2 regions of the Mycobacterium sp. Dal123C01 genome follow, and region 2 is predicted to be linked to the other one. Evidence: predicted binding sites of a transcription regulator. Region 2 holds the regulator's gene; the other holds the start of a gene.
The links. The regulator LexA, encoded in region 2, represses DNA repair genes until DNA is damaged. The targets are predictions, from matches to a motif close to CGAACANNTGTTCG.

Region 1 (5,402 bases), 850 kb from region 2:
TGAGAGCAGCGGGACGCAGTGGGCCCGCAGCCCCAGCTCGTGGGCTTGCGCATCGGTGAAGGTGAAGAAGCTGTTGCGGCCCGTCACGATGCCGACGTCGACATCGGCGATGGACCCGAGTCGGGTCATGGTGTCGGAGCCCTTGAGTGTGCGCAGCAGTCCGATCGCGGCGGGGTCCAAGAAATACTTGGTCCACTTCTCCTTTTCGTGCAGCAGCGCGGGCGCCGATTCGGCGTTCAGTTCCGGGTGCGCCATTAGGTCCAACGCATCGGCATCGGTGAGATTGATCGTGCGAATGCGCGCGGGACCCGGACCGACCACACCGCAAAACAACACGACTTCCTGCAAAATGCCGTCGAACACCAGACGCTGAAATGTGACCAGAGTGATTTCGCGGTAGCGGCTGAGCAGAAATTCACGCAATTGTGCGGCATAGCCGACTTGGAGCAATTCGGCGGGCAATACCAAACCCACCCGTCCGCCGTCGCGCACCAATACGGTGCTCGCGACGACGAAAGGGACCCAGGCATTGGTCAACCTGCTGGGGCGCAAACCCTGCAGCCGCATCAGGTCCAGCGCCGGCTCCCGTTGCTCGGACGCCCAGTTGCCGAACCGGATATAAGGCGGGTTGCCCGCGACCCCGTCCCAGCCGGCGGCCTCGTTGTCGGCCAGCCAGGTGAACAGATTCGCGGCGTCGACGGGAGCGAATGCTCGCGACTTCGCGGCCTCGGCGGCGACGAGTTCCACGCCGTGCACCTGCGTGCTCAGCTCGGCCAGCTCACGCAGGATTCGGCCGTCGCCGCACGACGGCTCGACAATTCGCGGACCGGCCTGGCGGACCCAGCGGGCCAGAAATCGGGCCACCGGTGCCGGCGTGTAATACCCGCCGCGGACCTTGTCGGCCGATGCGACCGCCTTGCCCGCGAACGTCTTCACCGGGTCAGTATCACTTGCGAATCAGCAGATCTCCGGGATTCACGGGGTCGCGCGACTCGGCCGGCTGCGCGGCGTAACCGATCGCGATGGCGCCCAATGGCTCCCAATCGGGCGGTAGTTCCAGCTCGGCGCGGACCAGGTCGGCGGCAAAGATCGTCGAGCCGATCCAGCAGCTGCCCACGCCTCGCACGGCCAGCGCGACCAACAGGGCCTGCACGGCGGCTCCGACGGCGACGGTGAACATGGTGTGCTCGGCGTTGCTGCGCTCGGCGTCGGGGTAGGGGTGGGCACCGTCGGGGACCAACATCGGGATGACGACCTCGGGTGCGTCGTAGAGGATCTGGCCGCGACCCACCCGCCGATCGATCGAGTCGGTGGGCTTGCCGTCACCGGCAAGGTCGGTACGCCACTTGTCCTGCATGCGATCGAGCAGCCGCGTCCGGGTGGCCGCAGTACGCAGCCACACGAACCGCACCGGGCGAGTGTGGTGTGGGGCCGGTGCGGTCAGGGCCTCGGCGACAGCCGCCTCGAGAAGATCCGGCGGCACCGGCTCGTCGCTGAACTGGCGCACCGATCGGCGCAACAGCTGGGCCTGCCGGCGACCCATATCGATGGCTTCGGCGGTGCCGAGCCAGAACAGATCTTCGGGACCGGGTCGCAGCAGTTGCCGGGCCGTCGTGCCGTCGTCGATGACCGTGAGGCCGCGCACAACGGCTACCGGCATGGCGGTCAGCTTGCCCTTGACCAGATCGGCGGCCGCCGCGACTTCATCGGCCACCGCGATCTCGGTGACCACTAATTCGTTGCCGTGCTCGTCGACCGCACCCGAATAGCCATGCAGCACAGCAAGACCCGCCGCACCGATGGCGGCGTCGATCTGTCCGTTGCGCCAGGCCCGGCCCATGGTGTCGGTGATCACCACCGCGACGTCGACGCCGAGCTTCTCGCGCAGGGCGGCGCGCAGTGCCGCGGCAGTGCCGTCGGGGTCGACCGGCAGCAGCGCGAGTTCGGTTCGGCCGACGTTGGATCCGTCGACGCCGGCGGCGGCCTGGATCAGACCGAGCCGGTTCTCGGTGATCAGCGTCCGGCCCTTGCGGGCCAGCACCCGCACCGCTTCGTCGTCGACCAGCTTGCGCCGGAGCTCATCGCGTTCCTCGGGATCCTCGGGCGCCGCCACCAGCCGGCCCTCGCATTTGGACACCACCTTGCTGGTGACCACCACGACGTCGCTGTCACGCAGCCATGGCGCGGCGGCGGCGACCGCGGCACCGAGATCGTCGCCGGGGCGGAACTCGGGAAGCCCGGCGACGGGCAGGATCTCGATCGTCGAGGCGGTGCCATGCTCGTGCCGAGGACCGGTCACGCCGCCACACCCGCAACATCCAGTCCGGCGCGGACCATCCGCGCCGTCGCCTTCGGGTCGCTCATCAGCAGCGGGACCGAGCGCACCGCGACGCCTTCGATGTCGGCGTGGTCGCCTTCGTGCACCAGCCAGCAGTCCAGTATCCCGGTGGTCTCGCGCGCCCCGTAGTGCCTACCGACCGCCTCCGCGGTGGATTCGACCCCGATCACCTCGAGGCAGGCATCAGCCATGCCACGCAACGGCTTTCCACCGATGATCGGGGAGTAGCCGACGATCGGGGCGGACGCCGCCCGCAGCGCGCCGCGAATACCGGGTACGGCCAGGATCGCGCCGACGCTCACCACCGGATTGGACGGTGCCAGCAAGATGATGTCGGCGTCGTCGATGGCCTGCAGCGCTTCAGTTGTGGCGCTGGCCGTTTCAGCGCCGACGAACGCAAAGCTGTGGGTGGGCACCTTGGCCCGATAGCGCACCCACCACTCCTGGAAGTGGATCGCGCGCCGGCTGTCGTCGGCGGGATCGGTGATCACCACGTGTGTTTCGCAACGGTCATCGCTGGCCGGCAGCAACTGCGCACCCGGTTGCCACCGGTCGCACAGCGCCGTGGTGATCTGTGACAGCGGGTAGCCGGCGTGCAGCATCTGGGTGCGCACCAGATGGGTGCCCAGATCGCGGTCGCCGAGCTGGAACCAATCCGGCTGCACGCCGTAGCGCGCCAATTCCTCTTTGGCATGCCAGGTTTCGTCACGGTGGCCCCAACCGCGCTCCGGGTCGACGCCTCCACCTAAGGTATACATACAGGTGTCCAAATCCGGACAAACCCGAACCCCATGGATCCAGGCATCGTCGCCAATGTTGACGACGGCAGTGAGCTCGTGGCCCGCGCCCGAAGGGTCGCGTTGCCCCTCGGCGCTGAACTGGCCCAGGCCGAGTAACTGCTGGACGCCCAGCAGGAAACGGGCGCCGCCGACCCCGCCGACCAGAACGGTGACCTTCACATCGCACGACAGTACCGGCCGGGAAAAGGGGGAGTTGGGAGCGGTTGTGATGGACACGCCGAAAGCCCTCTACAACAGAAACGCCGAAAAATGGTCACAAGATGATATGGAAATGCGCCGTAACGCTTGACCCGGCAGATTAACCCGTGTCTAATCACATCAGTGTCATTTCCCGGTTAGCCGGCCGGTTCCGGTGTCGCAGACCGAGATTCGATCACTTGTTCGAATTGTCGGTTACATCAGAACAGTGGAAGTCAACCAATCTCCCAAAATCGATCTGAGGAGGCGTACGACGCATGTCTTACGAGCACCTACGGGGCGTCATGGCAGGCACTGAGCACGCCTCAATCAGCCTGACTCCAGAGCCACTTGCCCGGCCGCACTTGACCGTGGTTCCTGATGCGCCAATCGCATTCGAGCCCGAGCCATTGCCACCGGCCAATCCCGACGAATGGCAGGACCGCGCCCTGTGCGCGCAGACCGATCCCGAGGCCTTCTTCCCCGAGAAGGGCGGGTCCACCCGCGAGGCCAAGAAGATCTGCCTCGGTTGCGAGGTGCGCCATGAGTGCCTCGATTACGCCCTGGCGCATGACGAGCGCTTCGGCATCTGGGGCGGTCTGTCCGAGCGTGAGCGCCGTCGCCTCAAACGCGGCGTCATCTGACCGATCAACCCTTCTGCACGGTTATTCGTCCTCGATCGTCGGATCGATGACTGTGGGTTCCACGTCGAGATAGATGGCCACCTGAGCCACCAGGATCTCGTGCAATAACTCGCCCAGTTCGACGGTGTCTTTAGCACGTCGTTCGATGGGCTTGCGGAACAAGACAATTCGCGCCCGCGTGGCATTGCCGCGGACGTCCACTCCGGCGGGGATCAAGCGGGCCAGTGCGATCGGCCCGTCGGCGACGACCTCGGGCGGCCACTGGAAGCTGTCGGGATCCTTGGCGGCGATGCGCGGGATTTCATCGACTGCCACGTCGAGTTCCGACACTCGTGATTGCCAGCGGCGCTCGATGGGTTCGTAGGCTTCCAGCACCGCCATGTCGAACCGCTCGGCCCGGCTGCGCCATCCCGGCACCGTCGGCGGCAGCAAAGGACCGCGCATATCGCGGCCACGCCGAGTTGCCCGGTGCGGAGCCGCTCGGCCCATAGGCCCTCCGTTCCGCGGGAAACTGCGCGAATCACCCACGCGCCGATGGTAACGGTTGAACATCGTCGGCCGGACGGTTGCGCGTGTCCGGCGCTTCGGCGGCGTTTTCGCACGATAGCCTTTGCGACGTGAACGTTCCCCGTCGCTGCTGCCGGCCCGGGTGCCCGCATTACGCCGTGGCGACCTTGACGTTTGTCTACTCGGACTCGACGGCAGTCGTAGGCCCACTGGCCACCGTGCGCGAACCGCATTCCTGGGATTTGTGCGTCGGCCACGCCGGTTCGATCACCGCGCCCCGCGGATGGGATCTCGTACGCCACGCCGGACCCCTCAATTCGGAGCCCACCAATCCCGACGAGGACGACCTGGTCGCCCTGGCCGACGCGGTGCGCGAAGGCGGTCCGGGTGACGGGGGCTTGCCGTATGCGGGCAGCACCGGCATGCCGTTGAACGGCTTTTCCGCGCAGGCGGGAAGTGTTTCCGCCGATTCGCTTGTCCACCACGGCGGAGCCCAGGCCACGGCCCCCAGCAGCCATCTGTTCGCGCCACCTCAAAAAAGCTCCGGACGCCGGCGTGGACATCTGCGGGTGTTGCCCGATCCGGCCGACTAGGCCGCGCGGTTCTCTTCCAAACCGGTTTGGAACAGTAACTTCTGCGGGCCGATAGGCTGACGCCAAGAGGCAAATCGATCGACGGCGTCAGGAGGCCCGCATGTCTCGGCCCGCCGCGACTGTCCACCGTGTCATTAAGGCTTATGACATCCGTGGGCTGGTCGGCGAAGAGATCGACGAGTCGCTGGTCGCCGAGGTCGGGGCCGCGTTCGCCGCGTTGATGCGTGGTGAGGGGGCGCAACGGGTGGCGATCGGCCACGACATGCGCGATAGTTCGCCGTCGCTCGCCGCCGCTTTCGCGACCGGAGTGACCGACCAGGGCCTGGACGTCGTGCATATCGGG
Region 2 (5,402 bases):
CAGGACATGATTGGTCGCGACACGGTCGTCGCCCGGCATCATTTCGACATCAGAGCGGTATCCGTTCTCGTAATATTCGCGAATTGCCTTCGCATTTCTTGTTCGCTAGAGCACAGTTATGCGAGCCCGGCGATAATACGAATCCTGGTGGGGTTCGTAACCCGCGTTTGGGGTACCAACCGTCGCAGGGTCCGCAGGGCACGGGCATGGCCATACATAAGGGCATATCCGTCGGCTGGGAGGCTTGGTGAACGGGAAGAGGGGTCAATTGCGCAGGCTCGCCGGGCGGGCGCTGATCAGCGTGGCGACCACAGCGTTGGCCGTCGTACTGCTTGCGCCAACCGCCTCAGCGTCTCCGATCGGCGATGCCGAAGCCGCCATCATGGCCGCTTGGGGCAAGGCCGGTGGCGACACGTCACCGCTCGGAGCCCGGAAGGGCGACGTCTATCCCGTCAGCGACGGCTTTGGGTGCGATTTCGACGGCGGCAAAATGTTCTTCACCACGGCCACCGGTGCGAACTTCGTTTACGGCCCGATCCTGGAAAAGTACGACATGCTGGGCGGGCCGGCCGGTAGCGATCTGGGATTTCCGACCATCAACGAGGTGCCCGGTCTGGCCGGTCCCGACAGCCGGGTGGCGACGTTCTCCGCCAGCGACAAACCGGTGATTTTCTGGACGCCCGACCATGGCGCGTTCGTGGTGCGCGGCGCCCTGAACGCCGCCTGGGACAGGCTCGGCAGCTCGGGTGGTGTGCTCGGTGCCCCGGTCGGAGACGAAACCTACAACGGCGAGGTGTCCTCGCAGAAGTTCGGCGCCGGCCAGATCTCCTGGAACCGGAAAACCAAGGAATTCGCCACTGAGCCAGCGGGATTGGCCGAACAACTGAAGGGCCTGCAGGTAGCGATTGATCCCACCGCTGCCATCAATATGGCGTGGCGCGCGGCGGGCGGCGTCAATGGTCCGCTGGGCGCCAAACAGGGCGGGCAATACCCCATCGGTGGCGACGGACTCGCCCAGAACTTCGCCGGCGGCAAGGTGTTCTTCAGCCCGCCAACCGGCGCGAACGCCGTCGAGAGCGACATCCTGACGAAGTACGAGGCCCTCGGTGGCCCGGTCAGCAGCGAACTGGGTTTCCCGATCGCCAACGAGTCCGACGGCGGCATCGCTCCCAACAGCCGGATCGTCACGTTCTCGGCAGCCGACAAGCCGGTGATCTTCTGGACCTCCGACCACGGCGCCTACGTCGTGCGCGGCGCCATGAAGGCCGCCTGGGACAAGCTGCGCGGTCCCACCGGAAAACTGGGCGCGCCGGTCGGCGATCAGGCCGTCGACGGTGACGTGATCTCGCAGAAGTTCACCGGCGGCAAGATCTCGTGGAACCGCGCCAAGAACACCTTCTCCACCGACCCGGCCAACCTGGCGCCCTTGTTGTCCGGCTTGCAGGTGTCGGGCCAGAACCAGCCGAGCGCCACGGCATCGTCTCCGCACGCCAAGGGGTGGCTCTCCTGGCATTGGTGGTACCTGTTAGCTCTCATTCCGCTGGTCATCTTGGTCCTGCTGGTGGTGTTCGTGGCCTTGCGGTGGCGCCGCCGCCGCGCTGGCCGCAACACCGCGCCCTACGACCTTGACCGCGACGTCGACGTCGGCGGTTACGACGACTCGGGTGAGCCGCATTGGGGGCCCGATTACGCCGACGCCACGACCGAGCACTTGTCGTACGGCGACGTGCACTCACCGGAACACGAGGACGCCGATGACCCGCCGCGCGTCAGGTGGCCGCACGGACCCGAAACGGCCGAACTGGCCGACGATGCCGGATATGGCGACGAAGCCCTGCCCGAGTCCGAGGAGGAGTGGGATCAGCTGGGGGTCGACGAGGATGATCCCGACACCGTCGACACCGACTCCATTCCCCTGGTCTCGGCGGATGATCTGTTCGAGGCCGGCTATGACGACGAGCTCCCGGCAGCCGCCCACCCGGAAGCCGCCGAGGTGCCGGCTTATCCGGATGTGGTCGCGGACGCCGACTACCTCGATGCGGCCGGCCCGGAAGCCGCCTACCCAGAGGGCGCCGAGGACGGCTACTTGGATGTCGCTGACGAGGACGCGGCTTATCCGGAGGCGAGCTATCCGGGTGCTGAGCATGAGGAGGCGGCCTATCCCGACGTTGCCGTGCCGCACGCCCCACCGGACGCCGCCCATCCCGATGCCGCCTATCCCGTCGAAACGCCGCAGGCGGCGGATGCCGCGTATCCCGATGTCGCGGTGCCGCATACGTCTCCGGATTTTGCTGCCGCCGGCGGTGCTGCGGCCGGGGGTGGAGCCGCATCCGGCCTCGTGGCCGCGGTCGGCGCCGCGCCCAAGGGTGGGCGGCATGCAGCGGCAGATGCCGACGACGAGTCGGACTTCGCGCCGACAGTGGCCACCGGGGCACTTGGGCAGGCCGGGCGTCCGACGATTCACCTGCCTTTGGACGACCCCTACCAGATGCCCGACGGCTATCCCATCAAGGCGAGCCCTCGCTTCGGCCTGTATTACACCCCGGACAGCGACCTCTACCACGACACGCTCGCCGAAGTCTGGTTCTCCAGCGAGGAAGCCGCGCTGGTCAACGGCTTCATCAAGGCCGACTAGCCGCCGGACTTTCCGGCGTTGCGGTCCGGCGTCTATACCTTGCGGATCACCGTGACGACTTTGCCGAGCACCGTCGCCTCGTTGCCGGGGATGGGATCGAATGCCGGGTTGTGCGGCATCAGCCACACCTGACCGCCGGCGCGCTTGAACGTCTTGACGGTGGCCTCCCCGTCGAGCATGGCGGCGACGATGTCTCCGTTGTCGGCGACGTTCTGCTGCCGCACCACAACCCAGTCCCCGTCGCAGATCGCGGCCTCGATCATCGATTCGCCGACCACTTTGAGCAGAAAGAGCGTGCCCTCGCCGACCAACTCGCGGGGCAGCGGGAAGATGTCTTCGACCGCTTCTTCGGCAAGGATCGGTCCACCGGCCGCGATGCGCCCGAGCACAGGAACATATGTGGGTTCCGGCAAGGCGTCGGAGCCGGCGACATCGGTAACCGGCGCGTTCGCCGCTGCGACGTCCTCGGCGCTGCGGACATCGACGGCCCTGGGGCGGTTCGGGTCGCGACGGAGGAACCCCTTGCGCTCGAGGGTGCGCAGCTGGTGAGCGACTGAGGATGTCGACGTCAGGCCGACGGCGTCGCCGATCTCCCTGATGCTCGGCGGGTATCCGCGGGTGGACACCGACTCGCGAATGACCTTCAAGATGGTGCGTTGCCGCTGGGTAAGCGATGAATCCACGGAATGCAACCGGGCTTCAGTGCCGGTGGCGAAGGTGTCGTTGCTGTCGCTCATGGCACTGAATGTAGCCGCCTGACGCGCAAGAATCAAACATGTGTTCGACTAGCGTGTCGGGTTTCGGCAGTTACCGGAAAGTGATCCGCGGCACTTGGCGAATCACAATGGTGTAACTCTCGAAAAGACCGGGTACATGTGCTGCATGGCAGTGGTAGCGACCGACGGAGGTTGTCGGTGGCGTGGTCTAGCGTTTTGTTCGTGCGACACGCTTCGCTCAAATGTTCGGATTTCGAACACACGAGCGATAGTGTCGAACACACGAGCGAGGATTTAGTCGACCGGAGGAACGCACATGACGCTCATGCACACAGTCTCGCCCCGCACCAGCAGCATGCGGCGCTCGAGCGACGGGCTGGTCGCACGGCCTCGCTACGACCTGGAACGCGAGCTGCGATCCCGCCGGCCCGGGCAGGTACGCCCCAGCGGTGCGCCGATGCGCTACCGCAGTGCCGGCGTCGCGAGGTCGGTCACTCCGCATCGTCGGCGTCCGGTCACGCTGGGGACGACGGTCGGTCTGGCCCTGATGGCCGGGATCATCACGCTCTGGCTCGGCCTGGTCGCGAATCTGGGGCAGATAGCCAACGGTGACTCCAGCAGTTCGGCCGCGCCCGTGCCGGACAGGCTTTCGGTCGTGCAGGTCGAGCCGGGTGAGTCCCTGCAGGACGTGGCACACCGGGTGGCGCCGGAGGCGCCGGCCCGCCAGGTCGCCGACCGGATCCGCGAACTCAACAATCTGCACTCGCCGATGCTGGCCGCGGGCCAGACCCTGATCGCGCCGGTCGGCTGACGCCGCCACGGTCCATCGCGAAAGCCGCTCTACGCCAGGGCTCTTCAGTTCTCGTTTCGATGCGCGCAGACGGGTCGCGGTTGCATTGGCCCGGTGGGGGAGCGCACAGGTACGCTCGGAGTGTTCTGCGAGATGCCGGCACAGCGAAGGAGCGGTCATGCATTGTCCGTTCTGCCGTCATCCCGATTCGCGGGTGATCGACTCGCGGGAAACCGATGAAGGCCAAGCCATTCGGCGGCGCCGCTCATGTCCGGAGTGCGGACGGCGGTTCAGCACGGTAGAAACCGCGGTTCTGGCCGTGGTCAAGCGCAGCGGCGTCACCGAGCCGTTCAGCCGTGAAAAGGTCATCAAAGGAGTCCGCCGCGCGTGCCAGGGCCGTCAGGTGGACGAGGATGCGCTGAATCTGCTGGCCCAGCAGGTCGAAGACACCGTGCGTGCCGCGGGCTCACCGGAAGTTCCCAGTCACGAGGTCGGCCTGGCGATCCTCGGCCCGTTGCGCGACCTGGACGAAGTGGCTTACCTGCGCTTCGCCTCGGTGTACCGATCCTTTTCTTCAGCCGACGATTTCGAACGCGAGATCGAGGCGCTTCGTGCGCATCGCAAGGTATCGACGCCCAGCTGACGGTATGCCGTGCGGCTCGAGCCGATCGGCATACGTCGCCACCGGGCTAGGCTGATTTCATGTCCAGCGACTTGCATCCCGATCTCGGGGCGCTCGCGCCGCTGCTCGGCACCTGGGCTGGTCGTGGTGCGGGCGAGTATCCGACGATCCAGCCCTTCGAGTATCTCGAGGAAGTTGTGTTTTCCCATGTGGGCAAACCATTTCTGGCGTACGCGCAGAAGACCAAAGCGGTAGCCGACGGCAAACCACTGCACGCCGAGACCGGCTACCTTCGGGTGCCGGAACCCGGTCGCGTCGAGCTGGTTGTGGCTCACCCCAGCGGCGTCACCGAAATTGAGGTGGGCTCCTACCGGGTGGCCGGCGACGTCATCGACATCGAGCTGGCCACGACGTCGATCGGATTGACCCCGACCGCCAAAGAGGTGTCCGCGCTGGGTCGTTCCTTCCGCATCGAGGGCGACCAGCTTTCATATTCGGTACAGATGGGTGCAGTCGGGCAACCCCTGCAGCATCATCTCGCCGCGGTGTTACAGCGCAAGCCCTGAATCGCCACGGGTGCCGGATCGGCCCGGTCGGCGATCAATCCAGTTGTGTCACACCGTCGTTGACGGCACGGCC

Region 1: the regulator LexA is predicted to act here: its motif matches at 3,509-3,522, upstream of cofD (2-phospho-L-lactate transferase).

Annotation. Positions count from the first base shown of each region.
Region 1 covers NZ_CP199580.1:5,809,112-5,814,513, reverse strand. The annotation lists gene ACTXG5_RS27175 (Eco57I restriction-modification methylase domain-containing protein) at 1-936, opposite strand, end outside; gene ACTXG5_RS27170 (coenzyme F420-0:L-glutamate ligase) at 947-2,299, opposite strand; gene cofD (2-phospho-L-lactate transferase) at 2,296-3,297, opposite strand; gene ACTXG5_RS27160 (WhiB family transcriptional regulator) at 3,621-3,959, shown strand; gene ACTXG5_RS27155 (metallopeptidase family protein) at 3,981-4,403, opposite strand; gene ACTXG5_RS27150 (DUF3499 domain-containing protein) at 4,577-5,059, shown strand; gene ACTXG5_RS27145 (phosphomannomutase/phosphoglucomutase) at 5,160-5,402, shown strand, end outside.
Region 2 covers NZ_CP199580.1:4,955,455-4,960,856, reverse strand. The annotation lists gene ACTXG5_RS23270 (LGFP repeat-containing protein) at 269-2,635, shown strand; gene lexA (transcriptional repressor LexA) at 2,668-3,372, opposite strand; gene ACTXG5_RS23260 (LysM peptidoglycan-binding domain-containing protein) at 3,668-4,162, shown strand; gene nrdR (transcriptional regulator NrdR) at 4,320-4,784, shown strand; gene ACTXG5_RS23250 (peroxynitrite isomerase) at 4,844-5,329, shown strand; gene ACTXG5_RS23245 (PhzF family phenazine biosynthesis protein) at 5,364-5,402, opposite strand, start outside.